One region of the Mixta calida genome, then DNA from elsewhere that is predicted to be linked to it. Evidence: predicted binding sites of a transcription regulator. Region 1 holds the regulator's gene; each other region holds the start of a gene.

Region 1 (10,725 bases):
ATAAGACGTTGAATCTCCCTCAGACGCGCCGGAAAAAAGTAAAACAGCGGAGCGATATTTCTGCCGCAGACGAGAGGAAAACATACTCCTGCACTACGGTGACGAAGCCAGCGACAAAAGCGTAACGCCCCGCGTCAAAAACGACGACGCAAGCGCATCATCAGAGATGCAACAGCGCTTTCGCCTCAGCAATCTGCCGATCGGAAAGCGGCAGGTAGCCCGCCTGACTGACCAGCGCCTGTCCTTCCGGCGACAGCACCTGACGCAGAAACGCGGCGGTCAGCGGCTCCGGCGCCTTGCCCGGCGGCTTATTGATATAGATATAGAGCGGTCGCGCGTAGGGGTAGCGACCGCTGCGGATCGTAGTCGCATCAGGCATCACTGCCTCACCCTCTTTCGCCAGCGCCAGCATTTTTACGCCGCTGATATGAAACCCAAAGCTGGCGTAGCCGATGGCGTTGAGGTTGGCGGCCACCGCCTGCACCACCGCCGCCGAGCCGGGATATTCGCCGACGTCCTGACGGAAATCACCGCCGCACAGCGCCTGCTGCTTAAAATAGCCCCAGGTGCCCGATGCGGAGTTGCGGCCTAAGCGTTGCAATGGCCGCTGCTGCCAGCCGGGCTGCGTCAATTGCAGGTCGCCCCAGGCGCGCGGCGCAGACGCAGCGCCGCAGCGACGGGTAATGGAAAAGATGGCGTCCAGCTGCCGTGCGTTAAGCTGGGTTAGCGGATTATCCTGATTCACTACGACCACCAGCGCGTCCAGCGCCACCGGCACCGCCAGCGGCGGATAGCCGTAGCGCTGCTGAAACAGCTGGCGTTCAGCCGGCTGCATCGGTCGACTCATGGCGCCCAGCTGCGCGGCGCCCGCAGCCAAAGCGGTGGGCGCGGTAGAGGACCCCGCCGCCTGCACCTGTACGTTGACGCCTGGATACTGGCGGTTAAAACTTTCGCCCCACAGCGCCATCAGGTTGCCGAGCGTATCGGAACCGACGCTGCTAAGATTGCCCGCCAGTATCGCAGGTTTAGCCTGCAGCGCGCCGGAAAAAAGCAGCAGTGCTACGGTAATGATCACTTTCATGCCTGGCGTCCATCAGGATTTATGCGCCGCATTGTCCGGCAGTTGCGGGCCGACAATCAACCTTGTCGGCAGAATAAAGCTGAAACAGGTCTCTTTATGCGGCTCGCTGGTGATAGTTAAGCGCGATCCGTGATGGCTCAGGGCATGTTTCACAATCGCCAGCCCCAGCCCGCTGCCGCCGGTGGCGCGCGATCGCGCCTTATCGACGCGGTAAAAGCGTTCGGTGAGGCGCGGCAGATGCTCGACGGCGATGCCCGGCCCGTTATCCTTCACGGCGAACAGCGCTCCCTGTTTGTTATGCAGCCAGCAGACGTCAATGCGCGTTCCTTCCGGCGTATGGTTCACCGCGTTATAGACCAGATTGGAGATGGCGCTGCGCAATTGCTCCTCGTTGCCGAAAACTTTCAGGTGCGGATCGGTATGAAAGGCAATCTCGTGGCGTCCGCCGCTGAGCGTCTCCGCTTCGCGCTGCAGCAGCCGCAGCATCATCGGCACGTCGACCTTCTCCGCCAGATCGATGGCGGGCGCCGCCTCGATGCGCGACAGCGTCAGCAGCTGTTTCACCAGCCCGTCCATGCGCCGCGTCTGCTCCTGCATGGTTTGCAGCGCCTTTTCGCGCGCTTTGCCTTCCAGCACCGCGTCGCCCATCATCTCCAGGTAGCCCTGCAACACCGTCAGCGGCGTGCGCAGCTCGTGGCTGACGTTAGCGAAAAAGTTGCGCCGCGCCCCTTCCAGCTGATGCATCTGCGTCACGTCGCGCGCTACCAGCAGCCACTGGCCTTCGCTGTAGGGCATCACGCGGAACTCCATATGCAGCTGGTTGTTCATCACCAGCGTCAGCGGACGGGAAAACTCCTGCTGGCGCAGATAGCGCGAAAACTCAGGATAGCGCAGCAGGTTAAGGATATTCTGGCCGTTATCTTCCGGCCAGCGCAGCCCCAGATGCTGCTGCGCCAGGCCGTTGCACCAGAAAATAGTGCCTTCGTCGGTCGTTAGCACCACCGCGTCAGGCAGCGACTCCGCGCCGCTGCGAAAGCGTTTGATCAGGTTGCCCAGCTCGCGGCGGCGACGGCGGTTGCGCAGCTGCATCTGGTAAAGGCCATAAAACAGCGGCTCCCAGCTCGCCTGGCCGGTGGGCGGCGTCATGGTGCGGTCGGTCCACAGCCAGTGCGACAGCCGCAGCAGATTCCAGAAATGCCAGCCCAGCAACAGCAGCACGGCGCCCAGCAGGAACCAGGGGAGATAGCCGGTCAGCAGGCCGAGTAGCAGCGCCGGCAGGCAGACCAACAGCAGTTCCAGTAAAAGTCTCTTCCAGGAGAGGCGTTCCAGCACGAGGCAAACTCCGATCAGTAACGCGCGGAGAAACGATACCCCGTTCCACGTACGGTTTGCACCATCCGATCGTGTCCGGTCAGCTCCAGTGCTTTGCGCAGGCGGCGTATATGCACGTCCACCGTGCGATCTTCTACGTAGACGTTGGTGCCCCAGACGTTGTTCAACAGCTGTTCGCGGCTGTAGACGCGCTCCGGGTGCGTCATAAAAAAGTGCAGCAGCTTATATTCGGTCGGGCCCATTTCCAGCGGCGTGGTGTCCGACATGACGCGGTGCGAGGAAGGGTCGAGGCTCAATCCCTGAATTTCAATCACCTCTTCCACCGCCATCGGCGAAATGCGGCGCATTACCGCTTTGATGCGCGCCACCAGCTCTTTCGGCGAGAAGGGTTTGGTAATGTAGTCGTCAGCGCCCACTTCCAGACCACGCACGCGATCTTCTTCTTCGCCGCGCGCCGTCAGCATCATCACCGGAATGTCGCGCGTCATCGCTTCGCGCTTGAGATGTTTAATAAACTGAATGCCGCTGCCGCCGGGCAGCATCCAGTCCAGCAGGATCAGATCGGGCCAGGGTTCGATAAGCAGGTTAACAGCGCTGTCGTAATCATCCGCCTCTATCGGCTGATAATCGTTCTGCTCCAACACGAAACACAACATTTCCCTGATGGGGGCTTCATCTTCGACAACCAGAATGCGCTTAGCCATTATTGCTCCTGCGAATGTGACGTTCTGTCACGGGAATTTGCGGCGTCATTATGCGTCAGTTTTATGACAGATTTATGAAAAATGCACGGGCTGCGCGACGCTTAAGTAACGCTTTTGTGACGTGCTCGCAGCGGATTTTACCTGGTCTGCGCCAGCGCTCTGGTTATAATCGCCTCCGGCGTTCTGCTTTTAGCTGGGAGTTCTATGCGCATTATCCATACTTCAGACTGGCATCTCGGCCAGTTTTTCTATACCCGCAGTCGGGCCGCCGAGCATCAGGCCTTTTTTAACTGGCTGATCGACCGCGTGGAGGAGCATCAGGTGGATGCGGTGATCGTGGCGGGCGATATTTTCGATACCGGCTCGCCTCCCAGCTACGCGCGCGAACTCTACAACCGTTTCGTGGTGGATTTGCAACGCACCGGCTGCCAGCTGATTGTGCTGGGCGGCAACCATGACTCCGTCGCCACCCTTAACGAATCGCGCGAGCTGCTCGCCTGTCTGAATGCGCAGGTGATCGCCGCCGCCAGCGGCAATCCCGAAGAGCAAGTGCTTACCCTGAAAACGCGCCAGGGCGAGCCGGGCGCTATCCTCTGCGCCATCCCCTACCTGCGCCCGCGCGATATTATGCGCAGCCAGGCGGGCCAGTCCGGCGAGCAGAAGCAGCTGACGCTGCTCAGCGCCATCACGCAACACTATCAGCGCAGCTATCAGCATGCGCGCAGGCTGAGCGAACAGGCGACGACGCCGCTGCCGGTGATCGCCACCGGTCATCTCACCACCGTCGGCGTCAGTAAGAGCGAAGCGGTGCGCGATATCTATATCGGCACGCTCGACGCCTTTCCTGCGCAGGCGTTTCCGCCCGCCGACTATATCGCGCTGGGTCATATCCATCGTGCGCAGCGCATCGCCAACAGCGAGCATATTCGCTACAGCGGGTCGCCGCTGCCGCTCAGCTTCGACGAGCTGGGCAGCGAGAAAAGCGTCTTTCTGGTAAGTTTTGCCGACGGCAAACTGGCGCGCGTCACGCCGCTGCCGGTGCCCTGCTTCCAGCCGATGCAAACGATCAAAGGCACGCTGGCGGAAATCGAGGCGCAGCTGAAGCCGTTTGCCGACGCCAGCCCGGAACAGCCGGTCTGGCTCGATATCGAAATCACCACCCAAGAGTACCTGCACAATATGCAGCAGCATATTCAGGCGCTGACGGAAGGACTGCCGGTCGAGGTGCTGCTGATGCGCCGCAGTCGCGAACTGCGCGAACGCGCGCTGGCGCGCCTGCAAAACGAGACGCTGAGCGAGCTCAAGGTTGAAGAGGTGTTCGAGCGGCGGCTGGAACAGGAGGAAGAGACCGACGAGGCGCGGCTACAGCGCGTGCGTCAGCTATTCAGCGGCACGCTGGAGGCGCTGCATCATGGCGAGGAGAGCCAGCCATGAAAATCCTTTCGCTGCGCTTTAAAAATATCAACTCGCTGAAGGGCGAGTGGAAAATCGACTTCACCCGCGAACCGTTCGCCAGCAGCGGCCTGTTCGCCATTACCGGCCCCACCGGCGCCGGTAAAACCACCCTGCTCGACGCCATCTGCCTGGCGCTCTATCACGAAACCTCGCGGCTGGGCAAAATCTCGCAAACGCAGAACGAGCTGATCAGCCGCGATACCGCTGAATGTCTGGCCGAGGTGGAATTTGAGGTCAAAGGCGAAGCCTGGCGCGCCTTCTGGAGTCAGAACCGGGCGCGCGGCGCGGTGGACGGCAACCTGCAGGCGCCGCGCGTCGAGCTGGCTCGCTGCGCGGACAATGTTATCGTCGCCGACAAGGTTAAAGATAAGCTGGAGATGATCGCCCAGCTAACCGGACTCGACTTTGCCCGCTTCACCAAATCGATGATGCTGTCGCAGGGGCAGTTCGCCGCGTTTCTCAACGCCGACGCCAACGACCGCGCCGAACTGCTGGAGGAGCTGACCGGCACCGAGATCTACGGCCAGCTTTCCGCGCGCATCTATGAACAGCACAAGCAGGCGCGCATCGAGCTGGACCAGTTGCGCGCGCGGGCGGCGGGCATGGCGCTGCTGGAGCCGGCGGCGCGTCAGGAACTTGAGCAGGCATTAGGCGCACTGACGCAGCAGGAACAAGAGCTGCAAAAACAGTTAGCGCTTACTCAGCAGCAACACCAGTGGCTCAGCCAGCAGCAGCGTCTGACTCAGGAAACGGAGCAGGCCGCCGACGCTCAGCGTCAGGCGGAAAGCGACTGGCAACAGGCGGAACCGGCGCGTCAGCAGCTGGCGCGGGCGGAACCGGCGGAAAAGCTGCGTCCGCTCTGGCAACAGCGCAGCCAGCTACAGCAGGATCTGCAACAGCTGGCGCAGCAAACGCAGCAGCTGACTGCCGCGCTCAAACTCGAAAGCGAGCAGTTACTTACAATGCAACAGGCGCAGTTGCTGGCCGAACAGGAGAATAAACGGCTCAACGACCAGTGGCGTCAGCAGGAAACGCTGATCAACGACCAGGTGATCCCGCTCGACCATCAGATCGCTACCCTGACGCAGCAGCTGACGCTGCAACAACAGAATCTGGAGGAAAGCCAGCGCACGCAGCAGCAGCGCGAGCAGCGCCGACGCCAGCTCAGCGACGAACGGCAGACGCTGCTTTCGCAGCAGCAGCAAGAGCAACAGTGGCGCCGCGACCATGCCGGAGTGGCGGACTGGGGCGAGCGGCTGGGCGGCTGGCGCGAGCGTTTTCAGCAGCAGCAACAGCTGCGACAGAACCTGACGGCGATGCAGGAAAAACAGCGCCAGCATCAGCAGCAGCTGAATGAACAGCAGCAGCTGTCCGATCGACTCGCTTCAGCGTCGACGCCGCTGGAAAGCGAGCTTGAACGCGCGCGTCAGCACGCGGCACAGGCTGAGCAAGCGCTTACTGCGTTAGAAGAGCAGCAGCCGGAAAGCGCGCTGCGCCGTCAGCTGGAGCAACAGCAGCGGCAGCGACCGCTACGGCAAAAGCTGGCGATCTGCTTTTCCACCCTGCGCCCTCTCAGCCAGCGTCATACGCAACAGCAGCAGGAGCTGCTGGCGCTGGATGAACTAATCGTGCAGCAAACGCAGCAGCTGGAACAGCGTCGCCAGGCGTGGAAAGAGAAGCACCAGCACCGGATCGACCTGCAAAAGCGCCTGGAGCTGGAGCAGCGCATCGTCAGTCTGGAGCAGGAGCGCGCCCGCCTGATCGCCGGCGAGCCCTGTCCGCTCTGCGGCGCCACCGAGCATCCGGCGGTGGCGCACTATCAAACCCTGACGCTGAACGAGAATCAGCAGCGGCTGGAGAACGTGCGCCAGCAGGAAGAGCAGCTGCGCATCGAAGGCGTCACCTGCGGCGAGCAGCTGAAGGCGTTGCAAAGCCAGCAGCAGCGGCTGATGCAGCAACAGCAGACGCTGAGCGCCGAACTGACGCGCCAGCAGGATGAGTGGCATACGCTGCTGGCCGCCGCCGAACTGACGCTGGCGCCGGAAGACGAAGCGGGACTCAGCGCCTGGATCGAACAGCAGGAACGGCAGGAGAGCGAGCTTCAGGCGCAGCTGCAACAGCGCGAAGGCGCCGCGCGCCTTTATCAGCAGGCGAAAGAGGCGCTGGCGGCCTGTCAGCAGCGCTGGCAACAGCAGCATCAGGCGCGCCAGCTGGCGGAACAACAGCTGGGCTATCTGCGTCAGCAACGGCAGGAGGCGGAACAGCAGCAGCGGCAGTTAAGCGAACAGCTGGCGCTGCTGGACGAAGCTCTGACGCAGGAGCTGACGCAGCATCAGCTGACGCTGCCGGAGCCGCAGGCGCAGCAGGCCTGGCTTGAGGATCGTCAGGAGGCGTGGCGGCGCTGGCAGAAAAGCGAACAGCTATTGGCCGATATCGCCGCGCGCCTTGCCGCCTGCGACACCGCGCTGCGCGGCATCGATGACGAACTGACGCAGCTGGCGCAACAGCGGGAACGGGCGGAACAGCTGGCGCAGTCGCAGCGGCGACAGCTGAGCGAGCTGCGTCAACAGCGTCATCAGCTGCTGGGCGACAGCGCGGTGTCGGAGGTGCGTCAACAGTGGCAGCAGCGGCTGGCCCAGGCCGACGCCCTTCTCCGCGAACGGCAGCAGCGCTGGCAGCAGGGACAGGATCGGTTAAATAACCTGACCGGACAGCATAATTCTCTGGCACAACAGCAGGAGGCGGCGCAGAAACGCTATGAAACGTGCAGTGCGCAGTTTATCGACGCGTTGACGCAGAGCGATTTCAGCGATGAAGAAGCTTTTCGCGCCGCCCTGCTGGATGAACAGCAGGCGATGCAGCTACGCACCCGCTGTCAGGCGCTGGAGGCGCGGCGGCAGCAGGCGAACGCGGTGGCGCAGCAGGCGCAGGCGCGACTGACGCAGCATCTTGCCGACCGTCCGGCCGATCTTAGCGCCGCGCTGCCGGAGCTGGAGGCACGACTGGAAGCGCAGCAGCAACGACTGCGTGACCTTGTTCGTCAGCAGGGGCAGCTGCGCCAGCAGCTGGAGAGCGACGACGCGCAGCGCCAGCAGCAGCAGGCGCTGTTGCAGCGCATTGAGGATAACGCGCAGCAGACCGAAGACTGGGGCTACCTGAATCAGCTGATCGGCTCCAGCAGCGGCGATAAGTTCCGCCGCTTCGCCCAGGGGCTGACGCTCGATCACCTGGTCTGGCTGGCGAACCAGCAACTGAATCGCCTGCACGGACGCTATCTGCTGCAACGCAAATCCGCCGATACGCTGGAGTTGCAGGTCATGGATACCTGGCAGGCTGACGCGAAGCGCGATACCCGCACCCTGTCGGGCGGCGAAAGTTTTCTGGTAAGCCTGGCGCTGGCGCTGGCGCTTTCAGATCTGGTGAGCCATAAAACCCGTATCGAATCGCTGTTCCTGGATGAGGGCTTCGGCACGCTCGATGCGGACACGCTCGATACCGCGCTGGACGCCCTGGACGCGCTGAACGCCAGCGGCAAAACTATCGGCGTAATCAGCCATGTCGACGCGATGAAAGAGCGTATCCCGGTACAGATTAAAGTCAGGAAGGTGAATGGTCTGGGCTACAGCCGACTGGACCGGTTATTTTCAGTCTGATGCGCCTGTTTTCGTCGCGCCGCGCATGTTACCGTGCGCGACGAAACTCCTCAGACCGGAAGGAAAGATGATGTCCGCTTTACGCTTCGCTCCGCTGTTCGCGCTGCTGCTGAGCGCCTGCCATAGCGCCCAGCCGCCAGCGCCAAACCCCGCCGCGCCCAACTTTTTCGCTGGCTGCGCGTCGGCTAAAAAGGAATGCGCCTGGGTAAAAGAGTTGCAATGGCGCATCACGCGCAACTTTTCTCACGGCGAACGCTATCGTGGCCAGCGCTGCGACGTGACGCTGAATTACGATGCGCGACGCGGCTATCAGGTGCTACGCACCGAGGGCGACGAGCCGCTCTGCCTGCAGGCCTGGCAGACGGTAGGCAGCACGCCGCAGTTGCCGCCGCCGCCGCCGGGCGCGTCGCAGCAGGCGATCATCACCTTTAGCCCCGACGCCGCAGGTTAAACGCTGCTGTTCAGCGGCCAGAGCCAGGCGGTGCCGCGCACGCCGCTGGAGTCGCCATGCTGCGCTTTCACGATCGGCGTTTCGCACTCGCGCCCAAACACCCAGGGTTTGATCAGCTGCGGCAGCGTCTGGTAGAGGCGATCGACGTTGCTCATGCCGCCGCCCAGCACGATAATATCCGGGTCGAGCAGGTTCACCACCTGCGCCAGCGATTTCGCCAGCCGCAGCTCGTAGCGGCTCATGGCGAGTTCCGCCAGCGGATCCTGCTGCGCCAGCAGCGCCACAATCTCCGCGCCGCTCAGCCGTTTGCCGCTCAGTCGATGATAGTCGGTCGTGAAGCCGGTGCCGGAGACGAAGGTTTCGATGCAGCCCTGCTGCCCGCAATAGCAGGGCACTTCTTCGCGGTAACGCAGCTCGTCGGCGTCCATCCACGGCAGCGGATTGTGGCCCCATTCGCCAGCGTTGCCGTTGCCGCCGATACGCGAGACGCCGTTAATGGCGATGCCCGCGCCGGAGCCGGTGCCGATAATCACCGCGAACACCAGCGCCTTGCCTGCCGCCGCGCCGTCCACCGCTTCCGACACCGCCAGGCAGTTGGCGTCGTTGGCGATGCGCACCTCGCGCTCCAGCAGGCGCGCCAGATCGCGATCCAGCGGCTGACCGTTAAGCCAGGTGGAATTGGCGTTTTTCACCCGCTGGGTATAGGGCGAAAGCGTGCCGGGAATGCCTAAGCCGACGCTGCCCCGTTCGCCGGTTTTCTCCTCCGCCAGCCGAACCAGATCGACGATCGCCTGCAACGTCTGCGGGTAATCGTCGCGCGGCGTGGGCACGCGATGGCGAAACTGCGTCTCGCCTGCGTCAGAGAGCGCAATCACTTCCGTTTTTGTCCCGCCTAAGTCAATGCCAATGCGCACAGCTTTCTCCTCATTCATTATCCCGATGCTGTTCACATTAGAAGGCGACGGCAGGAAAGGCAATGACCCGCCGACGATGTTTCGCTATCATGCGCAGCACCGTTTATGAGCTGTGCGTTAATGCACAACCGGCAAAGGAAAACCCTATGTTGTGGTTTAAAAATTTGATGATTTATCGTCTGAATCGTGACATCCCGTTGTCCGCAGACGACCTGGAAAAACAACTCGCTGCGTTTTCCTTTTCCCCGTGTGGCAGTCAGGATATGGCGAAAACCGGCTGGGTTTCGCCGATGGGTTCGCGCAGTGAGGCCCTGACCCATGTCAATAACGGACAGATCCTGATCTGCGCCCGCAAAGAAGAGAAGATCCTGCCGTCGCCGGTGATCAAACAGTCGCTGGAAGCGAAGATCGAGAAGCTGGAAGCGGAACAGCAGCGCAAGCTGAAAAAGACCGAAAAGGACGCGCTGAAAGATGAGGTGTTGCACAGCCTGCTACCGCGCGCCTTCAGCCGTTTTAGCCAGACCTTTTTGTGGATCGACAGCGTTAATAACCTGATTATGGTGGACTGCGCCAGCGCGAAAAAGGCGGAGGACACTCTGGCGCTGCTGCGTAAGAGCATCGGTTCACTGCCGGTAGTGCCGCTGACGATGGAAAACCCGATCGAGCTGACGCTGACCGAATGGGTGCGCTCCGGCGATCTGCCGGCGGGCTTTGCGCTGATGGATGAAGCGGAGCTGAAAGCGATTCTGGAAGATGGCGGCGTTATCCGCTGCAAAAAACAGGATCTGGTCTGCGATGAGATCGCCAACCATATCGAAGCGGGTAAGCTGGTGACGAAACTGGCGCTGGACTGGCAGGAACGCATTCAGCTGGTGCTGGCGGACGACGGCTCGCTGAAGCGCCTGAAGTTTGCCGACACGCTGCGTGAGCAAAATGACGATATCGATCGTGAAGATTTCGCTCAGCGTTTCGACGCGGACTTTATTCTGATGACCAGCGAGCTGGCGGCGCTGGTGAGCAATCTGACGGAAGCGTTAGGCGGCGAAGCGCAGCGCTAAGCCGGTAAGTGCGCCGCTGGCGGCGCACTTACTACGGCCGCTTAAAGATAGCGGCAGAGGTAAGAGGTCGGCTCCGC
Region 2 (10,725 bases), 1.4 Mb from region 1:
GCGCCAGCAACCAGCGTATTCGCGAGCTGGGCCACGATAAGCTGCCGGTCTATGGCATTGGCCGCGATCAGAGCCATGAACACTGGGTCAGCGTGCTGCGCCAACTTATTCATCTTGGGCTGGTGACGCAAAACATTACGTTGCATTCCGCGCTGCAGCTCACCGAAGCGGCCAGGCCGGTTTTACGCGGCGAGGCGCCGCTGATGCTTGCCGTACCGCGGCTGGTGACGGTAAAAGCGAAATATAACAACCAGAAAAGTTACGGCGGCAACTACGACCGCAAGCTGTTCGCCAAGCTACGCAAGCTGCGCAAAGCGATCGCCGACGAAGAGAACATCCCGCCTTACGTGGTGTTTAACGATGCGACGTTGATTGAGATGGCGGAGCAGATGCCGTTGACGGCGTCGGAAATGCTCAGCGTTAACGGCGTTGGCCATCGCAAGCTGGAGCGTTTTGGCAAGCCTTTCCTGGTGATGATCCGCGAGCATGTCGACGGCGAGGAATAAATCCTCTCCGGGCGTCGCACGACGCCGCAGATAACAGATGAACCGAAAAGGATTTAGCGTAATAATCATGCGCGTCGTGAAAAGCCCGTCGGCTTTCTCACTCCATTCATCGGCAAGGAAACTGTTATGCTCGCGCTTTTTCTCACCGTCGCCGCAGTGCATTTAGTGGCACTGATGAGCCCCGGTCCTGATTTCTTTTTTGTCTCGCAAACCGCCGCCAGCCGCTCACGCAAAGAGGCGATGATGGGGGTGCTGGGCATCACGCTGGGGATAGTCATTTGGGCAGGCGTGGCGCTGATGGGACTGCACCTTATTCTGCAAAAAATGGCGTGGCTGCATGAAGTGATTATGGTGTGCGGTGGACTCTATCTGACCTGGCTGGGCTGGCAGCTGCTGCGGTCCGCGCATCGCCAGCATCGTCAGCCGGTGGAAAATGCCGAGCCGCAAGTCGCGCTGGCGAAAAAAGGCCACAGCTTCCTGAAAGGTTTCCTGACCAACCTTTCCAACCCTAAAGCCGTCATCTACTTCGGCAGCGTTTTTTCACTGTTTGTCGGCGACGACGTCGCAACCGGCACGCGCTGGGGCTTTTTGTGCTGATCATCAGTGAAACGTTCGCCTGGTTTACCCTGGTGGCGGCGGTGTTCGCGCTGCCGTGGATGCGCCGACAGTATCAGCGTATGGCGAAATGGATCGACGGCATGGCGGGAGTGCTATTCGCCGGGTTCGGCATCCATCTGATCCTTTCCCGCTGAGGGCGGCCTGGCTTACTGGTGATTTGCCGTCCGGGCAGTACTCGCTTCCTCACGTATTACTATACGCTCGGATCGCTGCGTGCTGGCCGAACGGCAACTCACTGCGCCGCCGACGGCCGTCTGGCTTTGGTGCAGGCGGCCTGGCTTACTGGTGATTTGCCGTCCGGGCAGTACTCGCTTCCTCACGTATTACTATACGCTCGGATCGCTGCATGCTGACCGAACGGCAACTCACTGCGCCGCCGACGGCCGTCTGGCTGTGGTGTAGGCGGCCTGGCTTACTGATGATTTGCCGTCCGGGCAGTACTCGCTTCCTCACGTATTACTATACGCTCGGATCGCTGCGTGCTGGCCGAACGGCAACTCACTGCGCCGTCGACGGCCGTCTGGCTGTGGTGTAGGCGGCCTGGCTACAAACGGGCGTTAAAGATAATAGGGTTGGCTGATAGCAAACAGGGAAGCGGCAGACACTGAAGCCAGGGAAGCGGGGGCAGGCAGCGGAGTAAAGCCTCCGCGTCATGGATGACGCGGCGGAGCCTCCAGGGATGGATTCACGGCGTCTTTACGTAGCTGCCTGTCCCCGCTGAGCGGAGCCTGGGCGCCCAATTCTTTGCCGCTGACCGAAACCAGAACGCCAGCCCTTTCTATGCCATCCGCCGCGCCGACGCCAGCAACGCGCCGATAGCGACAAACAGTCCGCCGAATACCCGATTCAGCAGCTTCATCTGGTGCGGGCCTTTAATCCATACCGCAATACGCCGCGCCAGCGTGGCATAGCCGATCATCACCACGATATCGAACACAATCGTAGTCACGCCCAGCACCAGATACTGCAACGCCTGCGGCTGATGGGGAATAATGAACTGCGGAAACAGTGCGGCAAGAAAAATAATGCTCTTGGGATTGGTCAGATTCACCAGCACCGCGCGCTGAAACAGACGGCGGCGCGGCATCGCGCGCGAAACCGCAGTCAAATCGATCGCGCCGGCGGCGCGCCATTGCTGAATGCCCAGCCAGATAAGATAGGCTGCGCCCGCCCACTTCAACACCTCAAACGCCAACAGCGAACGGGAAAAAAGCGCGCCTAACCCCACGCCCACCAATACAATATGCAGCCCCAGGCCCACCTGCAGTCCGGTAATCGACGCCGCGGCGCCGCGATAGCCATGGCTGATGCCGGTGCTCATCGTATTGATAGCGCCCGAACCGGGCGACAGGCTGAGGATCACGGTGGTTAACAGATAGGCCAGCCACCATTCGATAGTCATGGGTAACACTCCCTGAATGCGCAGAATTATGCCACAATACGCCATTGCCAGCGGTTGCGCTACGGCGGCTGTTTGCCGGAAGGTTTAAAGGAGTCGAGCCATGACCAGTCATAAAAAACACTGGCCAATACGGGAACAAGCTTTCGCCGCTTTTGCTACCGGGCCGCTGCTTGATTTCTGGCGTCAACGCGAAGAATGCGAATTCACCGGCATCGAAAACGTCCCGATCCGCTATGTGCGCTTCACATCGCCGGAACACGACAAAGTCATACTCATCGTGCCCGGCCGTATTGAAAGCTACGTTAAATACCCGGAACTGGCTTACGACCTCTGGCACTGCGGCTATGATATCGTGATTGTCGATCACCGCGGGCAGGGGCGATCCGGCAGGCTGTTGAAAGATGCCCATCGGGGACACGTCGTTCATTTCGAACATTATGTCGATGATCTGGAAACACTCTGCCTGAAAGAGCTGATCGCTGGCCACTACCGCCGTCGCTATGCCCTGGCGCACTCGATGGGCGGCGCTATTTTAACGCTGCTGCTGGCACGCAATCCCACGGCGTTTAACGCGGCGGTGCTGGCTTCGCCGATGTTTGGCATTTACCTGCCGATGCCTGCCTGGATGGCGCACCGCATTCTTGACTGGGCGGAAAAACGTCCGGCAATGCGTGACGGCTACGCCCTGGGAACCGGTCGCTGGCGTGCGCGGCCGTTCAGCCTGAACGAACTGACGCACAGCCGCGAACGTTATAAGCGCAACCTGCGTTTTTATGCAGACGATCCCGCGATTCGGGTTGGCGGGCCAACTTACCATTGGGTGCGCGAAGGCATTCAGGCGGGGCAGAATGTCCTGAAAAAAGCGGCAGCGATTACTACGCCGCTGCTGCTGTTGCAGGCCGGGGATGACAAAGTGGTCGATAACCGTTCGCAGGATCTCTTCTGCGCGGCGATGCAGGCCGCCGGTCATCCCTGCGAAGGCGGAAAGCCCTATGTTATTGCAGGCGCGCGTCATGAGATCCTGTTTGAAAAAGACGCCATGCGCGCCGAAGCTTTACATGCCATCGTCAATTTTTTCGAGCGGCATGATTAAATTGCACCACTCAGAACGTTACCACTCTCTTCGATACCAGAGGTTTGCATGTACCATGTTGTTGCTTCCGATCTGGATGGCACCCTGCTTTCTCCCGATCATCGTTTAACGCCCTACACTAAAGAAACGCTCCGGCTACTGACAGCGCGCGGCGTACATTTCGTTTTCGCCACCGGCCGTCATCATGTCGATGTTTCGCAGATGCGTGATAATCTGGAAATCGAAGCCTATATGATCACCTCTAACGGCGCGCGCGTGCATAACACCGCTGGCGAGCTGATCTTCAGCCACAACCTTGATGAAGATATCGCCCGCGATCTTTATGCGCTGAAGTATGACGATCCCGATATCCTTACTAACGTTTACCGCGATGATGAATGGTTTCTGAACCGGCACCGCCCGGAGGAAGAACGCTATTTCCGTGAGTCGGTGTTTACTTATCAGGTTTATCAGCCGGGTCTGCTGCCGACTGACGGCATCAGCAAGGTCTTCTTTATCTGCGACGACGCTGAAAAACTCGTGCCGCTGGAAGAAGCGATTGTGGCGCGCTGGGGCGATCGGGTGAATGTCAGCTTCTCTTTCCCCACCTGCCTGGAAGTGATGGCGGGCGGCGTGTCGAAAGGCCATGCGCTGGAAGAGGTCTCGAAGCTGTTGGGCTATTCGCTGGAAAACGCTATCGCCTTCGGCGACGGTATGAACGATAAAGAGATGCTGATTATGGCTGGTAAAGGCTACATCATGCGTAATGCCCATCAGCGTCTGAAAGATCTGCTGCCGGAGCTGGAAGTGATTGGCAGCAACGCGGAAGATGCGGTGCCGCGCACGCTGCGCCAGCTATTCCTTGCCTGAGTGTAAAAAAGGCGGCCCACGGCCGCCTGATTTATTGAGCGTTCCCGCTTTTATCTTTCGACACAGGCGCTTTGCAGCGTCGGAAAGAGAAACGCAACTCTGCCAGATTTACTGTCGCTGCAGGAACTGAACCGCCTTATCGGGGAAATCGGTAAACAGTCCTTCCACCTGCGCCCGGTTATAAAGCGCGTCATACAGCTGATTCACGTCCGTAGCCCAGTCGGGCAGCTGGTCGGCGCGCACCGTATAGGGATGGATTTGCAAATGGCTGGCGTGCGCTTCCTGCGCCAGCGGCGTCAGACGTACCGCGCCCGGCTTTGAATCGGCGCTGAACAACTCATGATAATCGGGGCCGATGCCGTCTACATGCTTCGCCAGCTCTTTCATCGCGCCTGGCTTAAACATCCAATCGTAGCTGTAGTTCACCCATTTGCCTTCGCGCAACTCTTCCGTTTCATGCGAATCGGTTTCGGTAATCAGCTGCACCAGCCGCAGATCCATACCCATTTTCGGCTCCAGTTCGGTTTTAATGCGCTTCAGCTCATTAAAATCGAAGCACTGTAGCCAGACCTTATCCTGACGGCCGCTGTAACCATAACGCTTCAGCGTCTGCAACACCGCGCTGGCGATATCTTTGCCTTCCTGATGATGAAACCAGGGCGCTTTGATCTCAGGATAGATGCCGATATTGCGGCCGGTTGAATGATTTAACCCCTGAATAAACTCAATTTCCTCTTCAAAAGTATGAATGTGAAAAGAGGAGGTGTTCATTGGGAAGCGGCCAGGCCAGGTCTGCACCTTCTTGCCTCCCACCAGCTTAAAGCCTTCGGTGAAATTCAGGCTTTTAATCTCCGCCAGCGTGAAATCGATGGCGTAGTAGCGACCATCCTTACGCGCGCGCTGGGGAAAACGTTCGGCGACATCGGTAACGCGATCGAGATAGTGATCGTGCAGCACCACCAGCCGATCGTCTTTGGTCATCACCAGATCCTGCTCAAGAAAGTCCGCACCCTGCGCATAGGCCATCGCCTTGGCGGGCAGCGTATGTTCAGGCAGGTAGCCGCTGGCCCCCGGTGCGCGATAACGATCTTGTCAGGCCCCTGCGCGTTGACGCCGCAGGCGACGGCGAGCAGCGCCGTCGCGATTAACCGTTTTGCTTTCATTTTTCACCCTCATGCTGCATCTGGCGTTTGTGCTTAGTCTCGCTCAGCATGGTCAGCAGCAGCAGGATCACCGCCAGCACGCAGCCGCCGATCATAATCAGAAAACCGCCGTCCCAGCCGAAATAGTCCACGGTATAACCGACAATCGCGCTTGCCGCGACGGAGCCGCCAAGATAACCAAACAGGCCGGTAAAGCCCGCCGCGGTGCCCGCCGCCTTTTTCGGCGCCAGCTCCAGCGCATGCAGGCCGATAAGCATTACCGGGCCGTAAATCAGGAAGCCGATAACGATCATACAGGCCATATCCACGCCCGGATTGCCAACCGGGTTGAGCCAGTAAATGACGGTGGCGATGGTCACCAACACCATAAAAAATACGCCGGTCGCGCCGCGGTTGCCTTTGAATACCTTATCCGACATCCAGCCGCACAGCAGCGTGCCGGGAATGCCTGCATATTCGTAGAGAAAATAGGTCCAGGAGGATTTATCCAGCGCAAAGTGCTTCACTTCCTTCAGGTAGGTCGGCGACCAGTCGAGAATACCGTAGCGCAGCAGGTAGACAAAAACGTTCGCCAGCGCGATATACCACAGCAGTTTGTTGGGCAGCACGTACTGCATAAAGATCTGTTTCGCCGTCAGCTCTTGTTCGTGCTGCTCGTTATAATCGGGCGGATAATCGTTTTTATACTCTTCAATCGGCGGCAGACCGCACGACTGCGGCGTATCGCGCATCAGCGCAAAAGCAATCAGCGCGACGACAATTGCGGCGAACGCGGGCATGTAAAGCGCCGCCTTCCAGTCGTTGAACCAGGCCATACCAAGCAGAAACAGCAGTGGGGGGATGCCGCCGCCGACGTTATGCGCGCAGTTCCAGACCGAGACGATGCCGCCGCGCTCTTTCTGAGACCACCAGTGAACCATAGTGCGTCCGCAAGGCGGCCAGCCCATGCCCTGAAACCAGCCGCAAACAAACAGCAGCGTGAACATAATCATAATGCTGGAGGTGGCCCAGGGAACAAAGCCCATCACCAGCATCACCAGCGCCGCCATTATCAGGCCGGCGGGCAGGAAAACGCGTGGATTTGAGCGGTCGGAGACCGAACCCATAATAAATTTCGAAAAGCCATAGGCAATGGAGATGCCGGAGAGGGCAAAGCCGAGATCGCCGCGTGAAAAGCCTTGCTCCACCAGATAAGGCATGGCCAGCGCGAAGTTTTTTCGTACCAGATAGTAGGCGGCGTAACCGAAAAAGATGCCGATAAAGATCTGCCAACGCAGACGGCGGTAAAGCGGATCGGTGCGATCCGCCGCCACGCGGGATTGGTGTGGTGCTGGCTTAAAAATGCTAAGCATAAAAAGGCCTCCAGAGGCGAGAATGTTTTTAAACACGCATAAAATGAGCGAAAAGGGGCATTTTTTTGCCCGATGTTCTATTTCGCGCAAAGAATAGTGGTTGAGGATGAAATTGACTGTGAGGTAAAGCGCAAATGTTACAGTTTTATGACAAAGGGTTGTAACCGATGTCACAAAAAGGCGCCATACAGGGTAGTGCGGCGTGGTAGGGCGCCAGAGCGGGCCAGTTAAGGACTGCCACAGGAGTATCAGGAGGCGCTTTTGCGCAAAATAAGAACAGATGTCAACCACTAAGTCGCCAGGCGCAGCGAACATTCCGCTACAATAGCCGCCTGTTTAGCTGGAGACATCAACTGTGGCATTACTGATTATTACTACTATTTTGTGGGCCTTTTCGTTCAGCCTGATTGGCGTTTATCTGGCGGGGCAGGTGGACAGCGTTTTTTCCGTGTTGGTGCGCCTGGCGCTGGCGGCGCTGGTATTTCTGCCGTTCCTGCGCTGGCGCGGCTATCGCGCCTCTACGCTGCTGCTCTATATGCTGGTCGGGATGTTGCAGCTCGGCATTATGTATCTGCTGAGTTTTGAGGCGTATCTCTATCTTAGCGTGCCGGAATTCCTGCTGTTTACCGTTATGACGCCGCTGTACGTCACGCTGATATATGACCTGATTAGTGGTCGTGGCGTGCGCATCGGCTATGCGCTCAGCGCGCTGCTGGCGGTGATCGGCGCAGCGATTATTCGCTACGACCAGCTGAGCGAGCATTTCTGGACCGGCCTGCTGCTGGTGCAGCTGGCCAATATCTGCTTTGCCGTCGGGATGGTCGGGTACAAACGTTTACAGGAAACACGCCCGATGCCGCAGCATACCGCCTTTTCCTGGTTTTATATCGGCGCGGTGCTGGTGGCGATCGTCGCCTGGTTTCTGTGGGGCAACCCGCAGAAACTGCCGACCACGCATCTGCAATGGGGAATACTGATCTGGCTGGGCGTTGTCGCTTCCGGGCTGGGCTATTTTATGTGGAACTACGGCGCGACGCAGGTTGATGCCGGCACGCTGGGCATTATGAATAATATGCATGTGCCAGCGGGACTGTTGGTAAACCTGGCGATTTGGCAGGAGCAGCCGGACTGGCCGCCTTTTATTATCGGCGGTGGGCTGATTGTCGCTTCGTTATGGATACATCGTCGCTGGGTTCTTCGCTAAAGAAAGTACCGGATTTATTGTTGAATCCGGTACTTTTTAATTAACCAATAATTTCTTTCTTGAAGCGGGAAAGAATATTGTTCACACCATCTTCGATCGCTTTACCCAGACGGCTGCCAAAATCCTGCCCGGTTTGCTGTGCAGCTTCTACTTCATAACCTAAGTTAAATACGCCATTCAGTACTTTAGTTGCATCGCTAAAAAAATTTCCAAATACAGATGAGAGACAATCTTCAATTTTTCCTGCGCCGCTTACAGCCTGGATTTCGATTACAGATAATTCTTTCATTTCTAAACCCTCATAATTGATATTTTAATGTCGGGAATCTTTTTTCCCTGAGGGATTATGCTTTGTGCGATTAAAGGGTCAATTAATTAAGATTCATCTTTTAATTAAACATGACTGATAATCAGGAGGATATTACATTTTTGAAAATATACTTATTTTCCCGGCCGGGCGGACCGACCGGGAAATATTAACCGACCGGCGATGAATGACGTGAAGCGTCGCGCACAAAAGGGAGATGCTGGCAGGCATGCTGGCGCGCGGAGCGAATAAAGGCGTCGATAACCGGCTGCCGCTGTTCACCATCCCTGACCGCCGCATAAAGGCGGCTCCACAACCCGTCGCCCAGAGTTTTTGTCACAATCAGGCCCTGACGCTCGAAGTTTTCCACCACCCAGTGCGGCAGCGCGGCGATGCCCATATGCGCCGCGACCATCTGTACCAGCAGCAGCGTGTTATCGACGCTTTTCAGCGTCGGGCTGACGCTGGCGGGCTGTAAAAAATGCCGCCAGATATCGAGACGCTGACGCTGCACCGGATAGATCATTAATACTTCCTGAGCGAGATCCTCCGGCGTAATCACGCCGACGCGCGCCAGCGGATGATCCGGCGCCAGCACCAGACGCACTTCGAAATCGAACATCGGCGAATAGTGCAGACCGCTGCGCGGCAGGATATCGGAGGTCAGCACCACATCCAGCTCGCCCTGCTGTAGCGCAGGCTGCGGATCGAAGGTGACGCCCGATTTAAAATCCATCACTACCTGCGGCCAGCTTTGACGGAATGTATCCAGCGCTGGCGTCAGCCACTGGATGCAGCTGTGGCACTCAATGGCGATGCGCAGCGTCGTCTGATGCGGCTCATGACAGGCCTGCAACGCCTGCTGAATCTGCGGCAGAACCTGCTCCGCGAGCTGTAACAGGATCTCACCCTGCGGCGTAAAGCGCAGCGGCTGACTTTTACGCACAAACAGGCGGAAACCGAGGCGCTGCTCAAGATCGCTGAACTGATGAGATAACGCCGACTGAGTTTGATGAAGCTGCGCCGCCGCTGCGGCCAGAGAGCCGGTATGCCTGAGAGCCTGCAACGTTCGCAGGTGCCTGATTTCGATCATGAGAGTCCTTCACATCGACAATGAACAATTTGCGCTTGAGGAATATACAGTACCTGCAGATTATAGCGGTGTAAACATCTGGACGGCTAAACATCTTGGCAGCGGGTCATTTTACGTTTGGGCAGGGTTCGCAACCTGCGAACTGCGGCTCGCCCCGGTTGCTTAACGCTGGCCGTACGTAAACTGACCGCGCCGTCCGCGCCAAATTAATGAATTTCGATGGAGAAACAGCATGACTATTCTGAATCATACGCTCGGCTTTCCCCGCGTCGGCCTGCGCCGCGAACTGAAAAAAGCGCAGGAAAGCTATTGGGCTGGCAACAGCAGCCAGGAAGAGCTGCTGGCGGTTGGACGTGAACTTCGCGCCCGCCACTGGCAGCAGCAGAAAGACGCTGGGGTGGATATCGTGCCGGTGGGCGATTTCGCCTGGTATGATCATGTACTGACCACCAGCCTGCTGCTGGGCAACGTGCCGGCACGTCATCAGAATAAAAATGGCGCCGTCGATCTGGATACGCTGTTCCGCATCGGACGCGGTCGCGCGCCGACCGGCGAACCGGCGGCAGCAGCGGAAATGACCAAATGGTTCAATACCAACTATCACTATATGGTGCCGGAGTTCACGAAAGGGCAGCAGTTCCGTCTGAGCTGGACGCAGCTGCTGGATGAAGTGGACGAAGCGCTGGCGCTGGGCCACAAAGTGAAGCCGGTGCTGCTTGGCCCGGTGACCTACCTGTGGCTGGGCAAGGTGAAGGGCGAACAGTTCGATCGTCTGAGCCTGCTGAATGATATTTTGCCGGTTTACCAGCAGGTGCTGGCGGAACTGGCGAAGCGCGATATCGAATGGGTGCAGATTGATGAGCCTGCGCTGGTGCTGGAGCTGCCGCAGGCGTGGCTGGAGGCCTTTAAGCCCGCTTATCAGGCGTTGCAGGGCCACAGCAAGCTGCTGCTGACGACCTACTTCGACAGCATCGGTCAGAATATTGCAACCATTCGTGAACTGCCGGTGCAGGGCCTGCATGTCGATTTGGTTCACGGCAAGGATGACGCCGCGACGCTGAACGCGCAGTTACCGTCTTCCTGGCTGCTTTCTCTGGGCGTGATCAATGGCCGCAACGTCTGGCGCGCCGACCTGAGC
Region 3 (10,725 bases), 820 kb from region 1:
CTGCAGCATATCTATGGGCAGGAAAGCACCTTTAGCGACACCCTGCAAATTCCTTATCCTTCATTAACCCAGTGGCAGGAACGCATCGCCAGACAGCAACCTGGCCATTATTCGCTGGTCGCCTGTCTTGAAGAACGCGTAGTCGGACAGCTGACGCTGGAGGTCAATCAATCGCCGCGCCGCCGGCACAGCGCCTGTTTCGGCCTTGGTGTAGATGCTGCCCAGCGCGGCAAAGGCGTAGCCGGAGCGTTGATGCGCGCCATGATTGACCTGTGCGATAACTGGCTGAACGTAGAGCGCATTGAGCTGACGGTTTATACCGATAACCTTGCGGCGCTGGCGCTCTATCGCAAATTCGGCTTTGTTATTGAGGGGACGGCGTCTCGCTATGCGCTGCGTGCGGGTGAATGGGTGGACGTGCATTATATGGCGCGGCTGCGTCCGCCGCGCACGTAACGCCGCGATGCCTGTCCGGGCCGGTCGCATACCCGGCCGACCCGGCATTCGCTAACGATCAATACCCTGCCGTTAAATCATCGACGGTGCGCGGGTCGGACGCGCCGTACAGCGTACCGTCAGGCCCGATCATAATGCTCTGGGTGCTCCCCATCGCCGGCAGTACTTCGACATTCTGCCCCTTCGCGCTCAGCAGCTTCAGCGTATCGGGGCTAAAGCCCTTCTCAACCCGCAGCTGATCCGGCAGCCACTGGTGATGAAAGCGCGGCGCGCTGGTCGCCTCCGCCACGTTCATACCGAAATCGATGCTGTTCACCACCATTTGCAACACGGTAGTAATAATGCGGCTGCCGCCCGGACTGCCGGTAACCAGCCAGGTTTTACCCTCTTTCACCACGATAGTCGGCGACATTGACGAAAGCGGCCGTTTGCCCGGCTGAATGGCGTTCGCCTCGCCGCCTACCAGACCGTAAACGTTCGGCGTGCCGGGACGCGCGGAGAAATCATCCATTTCGTTGTTCAGCAGAATGCCGCTTTTACCCGCGACGATGCCGCTGCCGAAGTTGGTATTCAGCGTGTAGGTGACCGCCACGGCATTGCCCTGCTTATCCACAACGGAGAAGTGAGTGGTCTGGTTGCTTTCATAGGGCTCCAGCTTACCGGGCTTGATCTGATCCGACGGACGCGCTTTGGCGACATCGATTTGCTGCGCCAGCGATTTCGCATAGGCTTTGCTGGTCAGTGCCTGCCAGGGCACCTTAACAAAATCGGGGTCGCCCAGATATTCAGAGCGATCGGCATAGGCATACTTTTCCGCCTCCGCCATCACCTGAATCGCATCGGCGCTGCCGAAGCCCATTTTCGCCAGGTCGAAGTTCTCCAGAATATTCAGGATCTGCACGATATGAATGCCGCCGGAGGATGGCGGCGGCATGGAGAAGACCTGATAGCCACGATAGCTGCCGCCGATCGGCTGACGCTCAATTGCGCGATAATTCGCCAGGTCCGCTTTGCCAATCAATCCGCCGTTCCCGGCCATTTCCGCCGCAATCTCATCGGCGATGGCGCCTTTATAGAAGGCGTCCGGCCCCTGCTGCGCAATTAGCGACAGGCTGTGCGCCAGATTCTTCTGCACCAGCCGCTCGCCTTTCTGATAAGGCGCGCCGTCCGGCTTAAAGAAGATCGCCCGGCTGTTGTCGTGGCTCAGCAAGACTTCTTTGCCGTAGGTGTTCAGATCGTCGGCCAGCGCGTCATTGACGACAATGCCCTCCTGCGCCAGTTTGATCGCCGGTTGCAGCAGGCGGCTTAACGGCAGGGTGCCATATTTTTGCGCCGCCAGCGCGAAGCCCGCCACCGTGCCCGGCGTGCCGGAAGCGAGCGGCGAGGTCAGAGAGAGCTTGCTGTCGGCGTTGCCCTGCTTATCCAGGAACATATCGCGGCTGGCGCGCGACGGCGCGATTTCGCGGAAATCGATGGCGGTGGTGCGTCCGGCGGCGGTGCGCAACAGCATAAAGCCGCCGCCGCCCAGGTTGCCCGCCTGCGGATGGGTAACCGCCAGCGCAAAACCGACCGCGACGGCGGCATCGACGGCGTTGCCGCCCTGTCGCAGAATATCCACCCCAACCTGCGTCGCGGTGGCGTCGACCGAAGCGACCATGCCCTGCTGCGCCCTTACCGGATGGAACGTATCCGCTTCGATGCCATAGGACACCGGCGGCGCGTTTTGCACCAGCGCTAAGGTTGGCGCGCCCCAGAGCGATGCCAGCAGCGACGCGGCCAGCCCCCAACCCTTCATATTTTTTTGCATATCATTCACCCGCCTTATTGTTTTTTACATTGTGTTTACTTTTGATAAACATGCACAAAGTAAGCCGAAAAAGCGAGAATTAACGCAAATTAGCGCGCGTCGTCATGCCGATAGCGCAGGGTGAGTTAAACTTAGAGAAGGCAACGGACGACGGCGTCGTCGTCCTGGAAGGAGAAAGAAAGTGAAAAAATTACTGATGGTTTTTATCGCATTGCTGCCGCTTAGCGGCATGGCGAATATGCTTAACAACAACAATAACCCGAACCAGCCCGGCTACAACCCAAGCCAGCAGCGGCTGCAAAACCAGATGCAGTCGAACCAGGCGCAGCAGCAGAATAAGCTGCGTCAGGATCAGCAGTGGCAAACGCAGCAGACGCAGCGCCGTCTGCAAGAGCAGCGCAACAGCACGCAGCAGCGCGTGATCCAGTCGCAGCCGGGCAGCACCAGTCACTACCCGCCAATCAATCAGAATAACAACTGATGGTCAGAAATCGGGGCCGATGATATCGATGCGGTCAGTACAGATCGCATCGACGCCCCACTCCAGCAGCAGGCGCGCGCGTTCGGGTTGGTTGACGGTATAAACCAGAATCCTTAATCCGGCGCGCTTGATTTCTTCGGTGCGCGCCGCGTTCAGTAAACGATGATTCAGGTGCAGGGAGACGCAGTCCAGCGCCTGCGTCATCGCCTGCCAGTTTTCATCCCACTCATCCAACAGCAGGCCGCGCGGCAGTTCCGGCGCCGCCTGCATCGCCGCCTCCAGCGCCTCGAAGGAGAAGGAAGAAAGCAGCGGCGGCGTTTCGCCGCGCCAGAGCGCACGCGCCGCCAGCGCTACCGCTTGCCCGGTATGTCGTTCGCTGCCGGTGGTCGGCTTGATCTCGATATTGGCCATCAAATGATGCTGACGACAGCGTGCCGCCACCTCCGACAGCAGCGGCAGCCGCTCCGCCTCGAAAGCGCTGCCGAACCAGCCGCCCGCATCCAGCTGCGCCAGCTTTTCCCACGGCAGCTCGCCCGCCACGCCCCAGCCGTTGCTGGTGCGATCGAGCGTATCGTCATGCAGCAGGAAGATCTGCTCATCGCGCGACAGCTTGACGTCAAATTCAATCATGGTATGCCCGTAGCGGGCGCCGGTATCAATGGCGGCGAGGGTATTTTCCGGCGCCAGTTTGCCGCCGCCGCGATGCGCGACGATGCGCGGATAAGGCCAGGGATGCGTCATTCCAGTCGGGCTCCATGTTCGGCAGAAAAAAAGTGCAGCGCCTCCATCGGCAGATGCAGCCACAGCAGGCTGCCCGGCGCAGGGCGCTCAACGTGCGGCAAGCGTACCACAACTTGCCTGTCGCCCCAGCGGCCATGCGCCAGATTATCCGCGCCGAGGATCTCCAGCGTATCGACGGTTAAGGGAATGCCGCCCGCCTCACGACTGCTAAGCCGAATATGCTCCGGGCGAATGCCCAGCGTCGCCGCCTGGTTCGCCCAGCGGCTTTGCGCGTTGGCCAGCGGCAGCACAAAGCCGTCCGCCAGCTGAAACGCGCCGCCGTCGTGGCTGAACTGGCCGTCGAACAGGTTCATGGCGGGCGAGCCGATAAAGCTGGCGACGAAGCGCGTGGCGGGACGCTCGTAAACCTCCACCGGCGTGCCGACCTGCTCGACAACCCCTTTATTCATCACCATTACCCGCTGCGCCAGTGTCATCGCTTCGACCTGATCGTGCGTAACGTACAGGCTGGTGGTTTGCAGTCGACGATGCAGCTGCTGCAACTCCAGCCGCATCTGTACACGCAGACGCGCGTCCAGGTTGGAGAGCGGCTCATCAAACAGAAACACCGCCGGTTCGCGCACGATGGCGCGTCCCATCGCCACGCGCTGACGCTGACCGCCGGAAAGCTCGCGCGGCCGACGCTTCAGCAACGCCTCCAGCTCCAGGCTGCGCGCCGTTTCCAGCACGCGCTGGCGGATCAGCTCGCGTCCCATCCCGCGGATTTTCAGGCCCCAGGCCATGTTTTCTTCCACCGTCATATGCGGATAGAGCGCGTAGTTCTGGAATACCATCGCGATGCCGCGATCTTTCGGCTCCTTTTCCGTCATGCGCTCGGCGTCGATATAGATATCACCGCTGGTGACGCGCTCCAGGCCCGCCACCATACGCAGCAGCGTCGATTTGCCGCAGCCCGAAGGACCGACCATCACCATAAACTCGCCGTCGCGGATCGACACATCCAACGGCTGAATAATCTGCTGCTTGCCGTCATACGATTTAGTAACGGCCTGAAGGGTTACTGCTGCCATAATTTATTTCTCACTTTCGACCAGACCACGAACAAACGCCCGCTGCATCACCATGACCACCACTACCGGCGGGATCAGCGTCAGCAGCATCGCCGCCATCACCAGATTCCACTGGGTAGTACCCTCGCCGGACGAAATCATGCTGCGAATGCCCGCCACAGCGGTGCCCATCCGCGTTTCGCTGGTGATCAGAATCGGCCAGAGATACTGGTTCCAGCCGTAGATAAAGGTGATCACGAACAGCGCCGCCAGGTTGGTGCGCGACAGCGGCAGCACGATATCGCGGAAGAAACGCATCGGGCTGGCGCCGTCAATCCGCGCCGCTTCGATCAGCTCATCCGGCAGCGACATGAAGAATTGGCGAAACAGAAAAGTCGCGGTCGCGGAGGCCATCAGCGGCAGGGTCAACCCGCTGTAGCTGTCGAGCAGCTTCAGGTTCGCCACCACCTCTACCGTGGGGAAAATACGCACCTCCACCGGCAGCATCAGGGTAATAAAGATCATCCAGAACACCAGGTTGCGCAGCGGAAAGCGAAACCAGACCAGCGCAAACGCGGAAAGGATCGAAACGGTGATTTTGCCGATCGTGATGCCCAGCGCCATCAGCGTGCTATTGATCAGCAGCACGCTCATCGGCGCGCTCTGGCTGCTGACGCCGTGCAGCCAGATTTCACGCACGTTATGCCACAGCTGGGTGCCAGGGATCAGGGTTATCGGCACCTGAAACACCTGCTGGTTATCCAGCGTCGCGGCGACGAAGGCGACCCATAGCGGAAACAGAATGGTCAGGATGCCGGCGATCAGCATCAGGTGGCTGAAAATATCCAGCCCGCGCCGGTTTTCAATCATTGGTAACGCACCTTACGCTCAACGTAGCGGAACTGAATCACGGTCAGAATAATCACTAAGAACATCAGCACCACCGACTGCGCGGCGGACGACGAGAGATCCAGACCGGCAAAGCCTTCGCGGTAGATTTTATAAATCAGCGTGGTGGTCGCCTGCACCGGCCCGCCCTGCGTCGCCGCGTCGATCACCGGGAAGGTGTCAAAGAAGGCGTACACCAGGTTCACCACCAGCAAGAAGAAGCTCACCGGCGCGATCAACGGCAGCGATAAACTGAAGAAGCGGCGCACCGGCCCGGCGCCGTCGATGGCGGCCGCCTCCACCAGCGAACGGGGAATCGATTGCAGCGCCGCGAAGAAGAACAGAAAGTTGTAGCTGATCTGCTGCCAGACCGAGGCCAGCACCACCAGAAACATCGCCTGTCCGCTGCTCTGCGCATGGTTCCAGTTGTAGCCGAAGTCATGCAGGAAATGGGTGATCAGGCCGATGCCGGGATTAAACAGGAACATCCACAGCACCGCTGCGATAGCGGGCGCTACCGCGTAGGGCAGCAGCAGCAGCGTCTGATAAAAGCGGCGCAGCCGCAGCACGTAGTCCGCCAGCGCAGCGAACAGCAGCGAGATAATCAGCCCGCAGCCGGTCACCAGCGCGCTGAAGATCAGCGTGGTCCAGAAGGATTCCAGATAGTAGTCGTCGTCCAGCAGGCGGCGGAAATTTTCCAGCCCGACAAAGGTGCTGGAAAAGCCGAAGGGATCGACATTCTGCACCGAATACCAGAGCGCTTCTCCGGCGGGCCAGATAAAAAAGATCAGCGTGATTAACAGCTGGGGCAGAACCAGCACCCAGGGTAACCAGCGCGAATGAAAAACGGGACGAGAGCTGGACATGCGGCAATTCCATAACAGATCGGCGGGATAAAACGTGCGTTGCGTCAGCGGATAGCCGGGCGGCCTTTGCCGCCCGACCCGGTTTATTTCACCTGTTGCTCAAAGCGACGCAGCAGCAGATTGCCGCGCTGTACGGCGGAATCCAGCGCGGCCTGCGGCGTTTTGCTGCCGTTCCAGACGCTTTCCAGTTCCTCATCCACAATGGTGCGGATCTGCGGCATATTGCCGAGGCGCAGCCCTTTGGTGAACGGCAACGGCGGCTTGTTCAGCATCTGGCGGGTGGCGATATCCGCGCCGGGGTTTTTGTCATAGAAACCCTGCTGGCGCGTCAGGTCGAAAGCGGCCTGCGTGATCGGCAGATAGCCGGTTTTCTGATGCCATTCGGCGGCGATTTCCGGCTGGGTCAGGAATTGCAGAAACTCGGCGACGCCTTTATAGGTGGCGTTGTCTTTGCCCTGCATCACCCACAGACTGGCGCCGCCGATAATGGCGTTCTGCGGCGCGGCGGGCACGGTTTCGTCATACGGCATCATGCCGACGCCGTAGTTGAATTTGGCGTGCTGACGAATGTCCGCCAGCGAACCGGAAGAGGCGGTGGTGATGGCGCAGTCGCCGTTGTAGAACTTCTCGGTCGACTCATCCTTACGGCCAAAGTAGGTGAAGTCTCCTTTCTTGTTCATCTCCTCCAGCATGGCGATATGACGCGCCTGCTCCGGCTTGTTGAAAATCAGCTGCGCATTCGTCCCGCCGAAGCCGTTGTTTTCCGTCGCGACCGGCAGACCGTGCCAGGCGCTGAAGTTTTCAATCTGGATCCAGCCCTGCCAGCCGCTGGCGTAGCCGCATTTCACACCCGCTTTACGCAGCGCCGCAGTATCCTTCTCAAGCTGCTGCCAGGTTTTCGGCGGCTGCTCAGGATCGAGCCCCGCTTTTATGAAGGCGTCTTTGTTGTAGTAGAGCACTGGCGTGGAGCTGTTGAACGGCTGCGACAGCAGATGACCGCTTTTCGCATCGGTATAATAGCCAGCGACCGTCGGCACAAACTGCGATTCATCGAACTTGATGCCCGCATCGTTAAACACTTCATAGACCGGCTTAATGGCGCGCGACGCCATCATGGTAGCGGTGCCCACTTCATACACCTGCAATATCGCAGGCGCTTTGCCGGTGCGCACTGCTGCGATGCCCGCCGCCAGGCTCTGCTCATAGTTGCCTTTGTAAACCGGTACGACTTTGTAATCCGGGTGCGCCTGGTTAAAACGTTGTGCCAGTGAGTCAACTTCTTTGCCCAGTTCGCCTTCCATTGAGTGCCAGAACGGAATTTCCGTCGCGGCTAGGGCGTTGCTGCTCAGTGCCAGCCCCAGCACCATGCTGAGAGCGGTATGACGAAACGTAAAGGAGGACATAGCATTTTCCTGTGACATTGTAGGTGTATACGAAATCACGCTTTTTTTTCGTTCGCGAAGTAACATGACACGCGAAAATGACGGAAAGATAACCGTTAAATGACCGGAAAATGACAGTGAGATGGCAGCGGGATGGCGCGTCTGAAAAAAGAAACGGCCCGCCTTCCGATATTCAGGATGGGATTAAAAAGATAAAAAACGGCCCGCGTCAGCGCGGGCCGCCGGTGAAATTTACGCGCCGAGGTAGGCGCTGCGCACCGCCTCGTTCGCCAGCAGCGCATCGCCGCTGTCCTCCAGCACGACGTGGCCGTTTTCCAGCACGTAGCCGCGGTCGGCCAGCTTCAGCGCCTGGTTGGCGTTCTGCTCCACCAGGAAGATGGTCATGCCCTCCTGACGCAGCTGTTCGATGGTATCGAAGATCTGCTGGATGATGATCGGCGCGAGGCCGAGCGACGGCTCATCCAGCAGCAGCAGGCGCGGCTGGCTCATCAGCGCGCGGCCAATCGCCAGCATCTGCTGTTCGCCGCCGGACATGGTGCCGGCGCGCTGCACCCGACGCTCCAGCAGACGCGGAAAGAGATCGTAGACCCGCTCGATGCGTTGCTGATACTGCTGGCGGCTGGCGAAAAAACCGCCCATCGCCAGGTTCTCCTCTACCGTCATGCGCGAAAAGACGCGGCGTCCTTCCGGTACGATGGCGATCGCTTCGCGCATGATGCGCGCCGTCTGCCAGTCGGTAATCGCCTTGCCGTCAAAGGTAATCTCTCCTTCAGACGCGCGCGGTTCGCCGCACAGCGTGCCGAGCAGCGTGGTTTTCCCCGCGCCGTTGGCGCCGATCAGCGTGACGATTTCGCCCTGGTTGATATGCAGGCTGACCTGATGCAGTGCCTGAATCTTGCCGTAGTGCGCGCTCACCTTGCTGAGCGTTAAAATCGGATTCGCCATGTTATGCCTCACCTAAATATGCGCGGATCACGTCCGGGTTGTTGCGCACTTCTTCCGGCGTGCCGTTCGCCAACGGCGTTCCCTGATTCACTACGTAAATCCGATCGGAAATGCCCATCACCAGTTTCATATCATGCTCAATTAACAGCACCGATACCTTATGCTCGCTGCGCAGTTCGGCGATCAGCGCATCCAGCTCGTGGGTCTCTTTAGGGTTGAGCCCCGCCGCCGGTTCATCCAGCATCAGGATTTCCGGGCGCGTCACCATACAACGCGCGATCTCCAGACGTCGCTGCTGGCCGTAGGCCAGGTTGCCCGCCTGACGGTTCGCCATTTCCAGTAAACCGACGCGCCGTAGCCAGCTGGCGGCGTAGTCCAGCGCCTCGCCTTCGCTGCGGCGAAAAGCGGGCGTTTTCAGCAGGCCGGAAAACAGGCCGCTTTTCAGATGTTGATGCTGCGCCACCAGCAGGTTTTCAATCACCGTCATTTCACGGAACAGACGCACATGCTGGAAGGTGCGCACAATCCCCATACGGGCGATCTGCTGGCCCGCCATGCCCGCCAATTGATGGTCGCGCAGCTTAATCGATCCGCCGGTCGGCTTATAAAAACCGGTCAGGCAGTTGAACACCGTGGTTTTTCCGGCGCCGTTCGGCCCGATTAAAGAGACGATCTCCTGCGGACGCAGCTCAAGCGACACGTTGTTGACCGCCAGCAGACCGCCGAAGCGCATCATCAGGCCCTCTACGGCCAGTAAAGGCTGACTCATGCCTGCTCTCCTTGTTCATCACGCTTCAACTTCAGCTGTGGACGCTGCATCGGCAACAGCCCCTGCGGACGCCAAATCATCATCAGCACCATCAGCGCGCCTAACACCAGCATGCTGTATTCGTTGAGATCGCGCATCAGCTCGCGCGACACCACCAGCAGTATCGCCGCCAGAATCACCGCCAGCTGCGAACCCATACCGCCCAGCACCACAATCGCCAATACAAAGGCCGATTCGGCGAAGGTAAAAGATTCGGGGCTGATAAAGCCCTGCCGCGCGGCGAACAGGCTGCCGGCGAAACCGGCGAAGGCGGCGCTGATAGTAAAGGCGGTCAGCTTAATGCGCGTCGGACTGAGACCCAGCGAGCGGCAGGCGATTTCATCTTCGCGCAGCGCTTCCCAGGCGCGGCCCAGCGGCATACGCAGCAGCCGATTGATTACGAACAGCGTCAGCACCACCAACAGCAACGCCACCAGATAGAGGAAGATAATGCGGTCGCTGGGATCGTACTTCAGCCCAAAGAAGTGGTGGAAAGTGTCCCAGCCGCCTTCGCGCGGGCTGCGGTTAAACTCCAGGCCGAAAAAGGTCGGCTTCGGTATCTGACTGATGCCGTTCGGCCCGCCGGTAATGGCGGTATTGTTCAGCAGCAGGATACGCACGATTTCGCCGAAGCCGAGCGTGACGATCGCCAGATAATCGCCGCGCAGGCGCAGCACCGGGAAACCGAGCAGCAGGCCGAACATCGCCGCCACCAGCCCCGCCAGCGGCAGACACTGCCAGAAGCCCAGGCCGTAGTAGTGGTTCAGCAGCGCGAAGGTGTAGGCGCCGATGGCGTAGAAGCCGCCGTAGCCCAGCACCAGCAGGCCGGAGAGTCCCACCACCACGTTCAGGCCGAGACCGAGCATCACGTAGATCAACGTCAGGGTAGCAATGTCCACCGTGCCGCGCGAGACGAGAAACGGCCAGATCACCGCCGCCACGATAAACAGCAGCGCCAGCAGCTTCTGTTTCGGCGTGCTGCCGTCAAAGCTCGGCAGGACGAAACCGCCGTGACCGCCGCGCTTCAGGCCGCGGCCGAACAGCGGGCGCAGCAGCTGAAAGATAAACACCACGGCGCAGCCGACGGCGATCCAGTTCCAGCGCACGCTGCCCGCGTTTTCCACCACCAGCCGCGTGCCTTCAAGGTCAAGGCGCAGCCCCATAAAGAAAGCCGCCAGTATCAGCAGCATCAGCGCCGAGATAATGGCATTGATAAATTGAGCGGGCTTCATACTTTCTCTACCTCCGGCCGACCCAGAATGCCCGTCGGCATCACCAGCA

The links. The regulator PhoB, encoded in region 1, activates phosphate uptake and scavenging genes when phosphate is short. The targets are predictions, from matches to a motif close to CTGTCATAAAACTGNCNNAT.
Region 2: the regulator PhoB is predicted to act here: its motif matches at 7,118-7,137, upstream of glpT (glycerol-3-phosphate transporter).
Region 3: the regulator PhoB is predicted to act here: its motif matches at 7,800-7,819, upstream of ugpB (sn-glycerol-3-phosphate ABC transporter substrate-binding protein UgpB).

Annotation. Positions count from the first base shown of each region.
Region 1 covers NZ_CP026378.1:1,178,689-1,189,413, reverse strand. The annotation lists gene C2E16_RS05545 (PstS family phosphate ABC transporter substrate-binding protein) at 161-1,081, opposite strand; gene phoR (phosphate regulon sensor histidine kinase PhoR) at 1,094-2,413, opposite strand; gene phoB (phosphate response regulator transcription factor PhoB) at 2,428-3,117, opposite strand; gene sbcD (exonuclease subunit SbcD) at 3,322-4,551, shown strand; gene C2E16_RS05525 (SbcC/MukB-like Walker B domain-containing protein) at 4,548-8,225, shown strand; gene C2E16_RS05520 (cell envelope integrity TolA C-terminal domain-containing protein) at 8,296-8,676, shown strand; gene mak (fructokinase) at 8,673-9,590, opposite strand; gene rdgC (recombination-associated protein RdgC) at 9,737-10,648, shown strand; gene ppnP (pyrimidine/purine nucleoside phosphorylase) at 10,690-10,725, opposite strand, start outside.
Region 2 covers NZ_CP026378.1:4,119,374-4,130,098, reverse strand. The annotation lists gene recQ (ATP-dependent DNA helicase RecQ) at 1-506, shown strand, start outside; partial or broken gene rhtC (threonine export protein RhtC) at 633-1,258, shown strand; gene rhtB (homoserine/homoserine lactone efflux protein) at 1,903-2,526, opposite strand; gene pldB (lysophospholipase L2) at 2,627-3,619, shown strand; gene yigL (sugar/pyridoxal phosphate phosphatase YigL) at 3,668-4,468, shown strand; partial or broken gene glpQ (glycerophosphodiester phosphodiesterase) at 4,577-5,631, opposite strand; gene glpT (glycerol-3-phosphate transporter) at 5,628-6,983, opposite strand; gene C2E16_RS19575 (carboxylate/amino acid/amine transporter) at 7,339-8,187, shown strand; gene C2E16_RS19570 (hypothetical protein) at 8,228-8,476, opposite strand; gene metR (HTH-type transcriptional regulator MetR) at 8,664-9,587, opposite strand; gene metE (5-methyltetrahydropteroyltriglutamate--homocysteine S-methyltransferase) at 9,820-10,725, shown strand, end outside.
Region 3 covers NZ_CP026378.1:363,670-374,394, reverse strand. The annotation lists gene C2E16_RS01675 (GNAT family N-acetyltransferase) at 1-456, shown strand, start outside; gene ggt (gamma-glutamyltransferase) at 515-2,263, opposite strand; gene C2E16_RS01665 (DUF2756 domain-containing protein) at 2,445-2,744, shown strand; gene ugpQ (glycerophosphodiester phosphodiesterase) at 2,748-3,485, opposite strand; gene C2E16_RS01655 (sn-glycerol-3-phosphate import ATP-binding protein UgpC) at 3,482-4,555, opposite strand; gene ugpE (sn-glycerol-3-phosphate ABC transporter permease UgpE) at 4,559-5,404, opposite strand; gene ugpA (sn-glycerol-3-phosphate ABC transporter permease UgpA) at 5,401-6,288, opposite strand; gene ugpB (sn-glycerol-3-phosphate ABC transporter substrate-binding protein UgpB) at 6,372-7,691, opposite strand; gene livF (high-affinity branched-chain amino acid ABC transporter ATP-binding protein LivF) at 7,923-8,636, opposite strand; gene livG (high-affinity branched-chain amino acid ABC transporter ATP-binding protein LivG) at 8,638-9,405, opposite strand; gene C2E16_RS01625 (high-affinity branched-chain amino acid ABC transporter permease LivM) at 9,402-10,676, opposite strand; gene livH (high-affinity branched-chain amino acid ABC transporter permease LivH) at 10,673-10,725, opposite strand, start outside.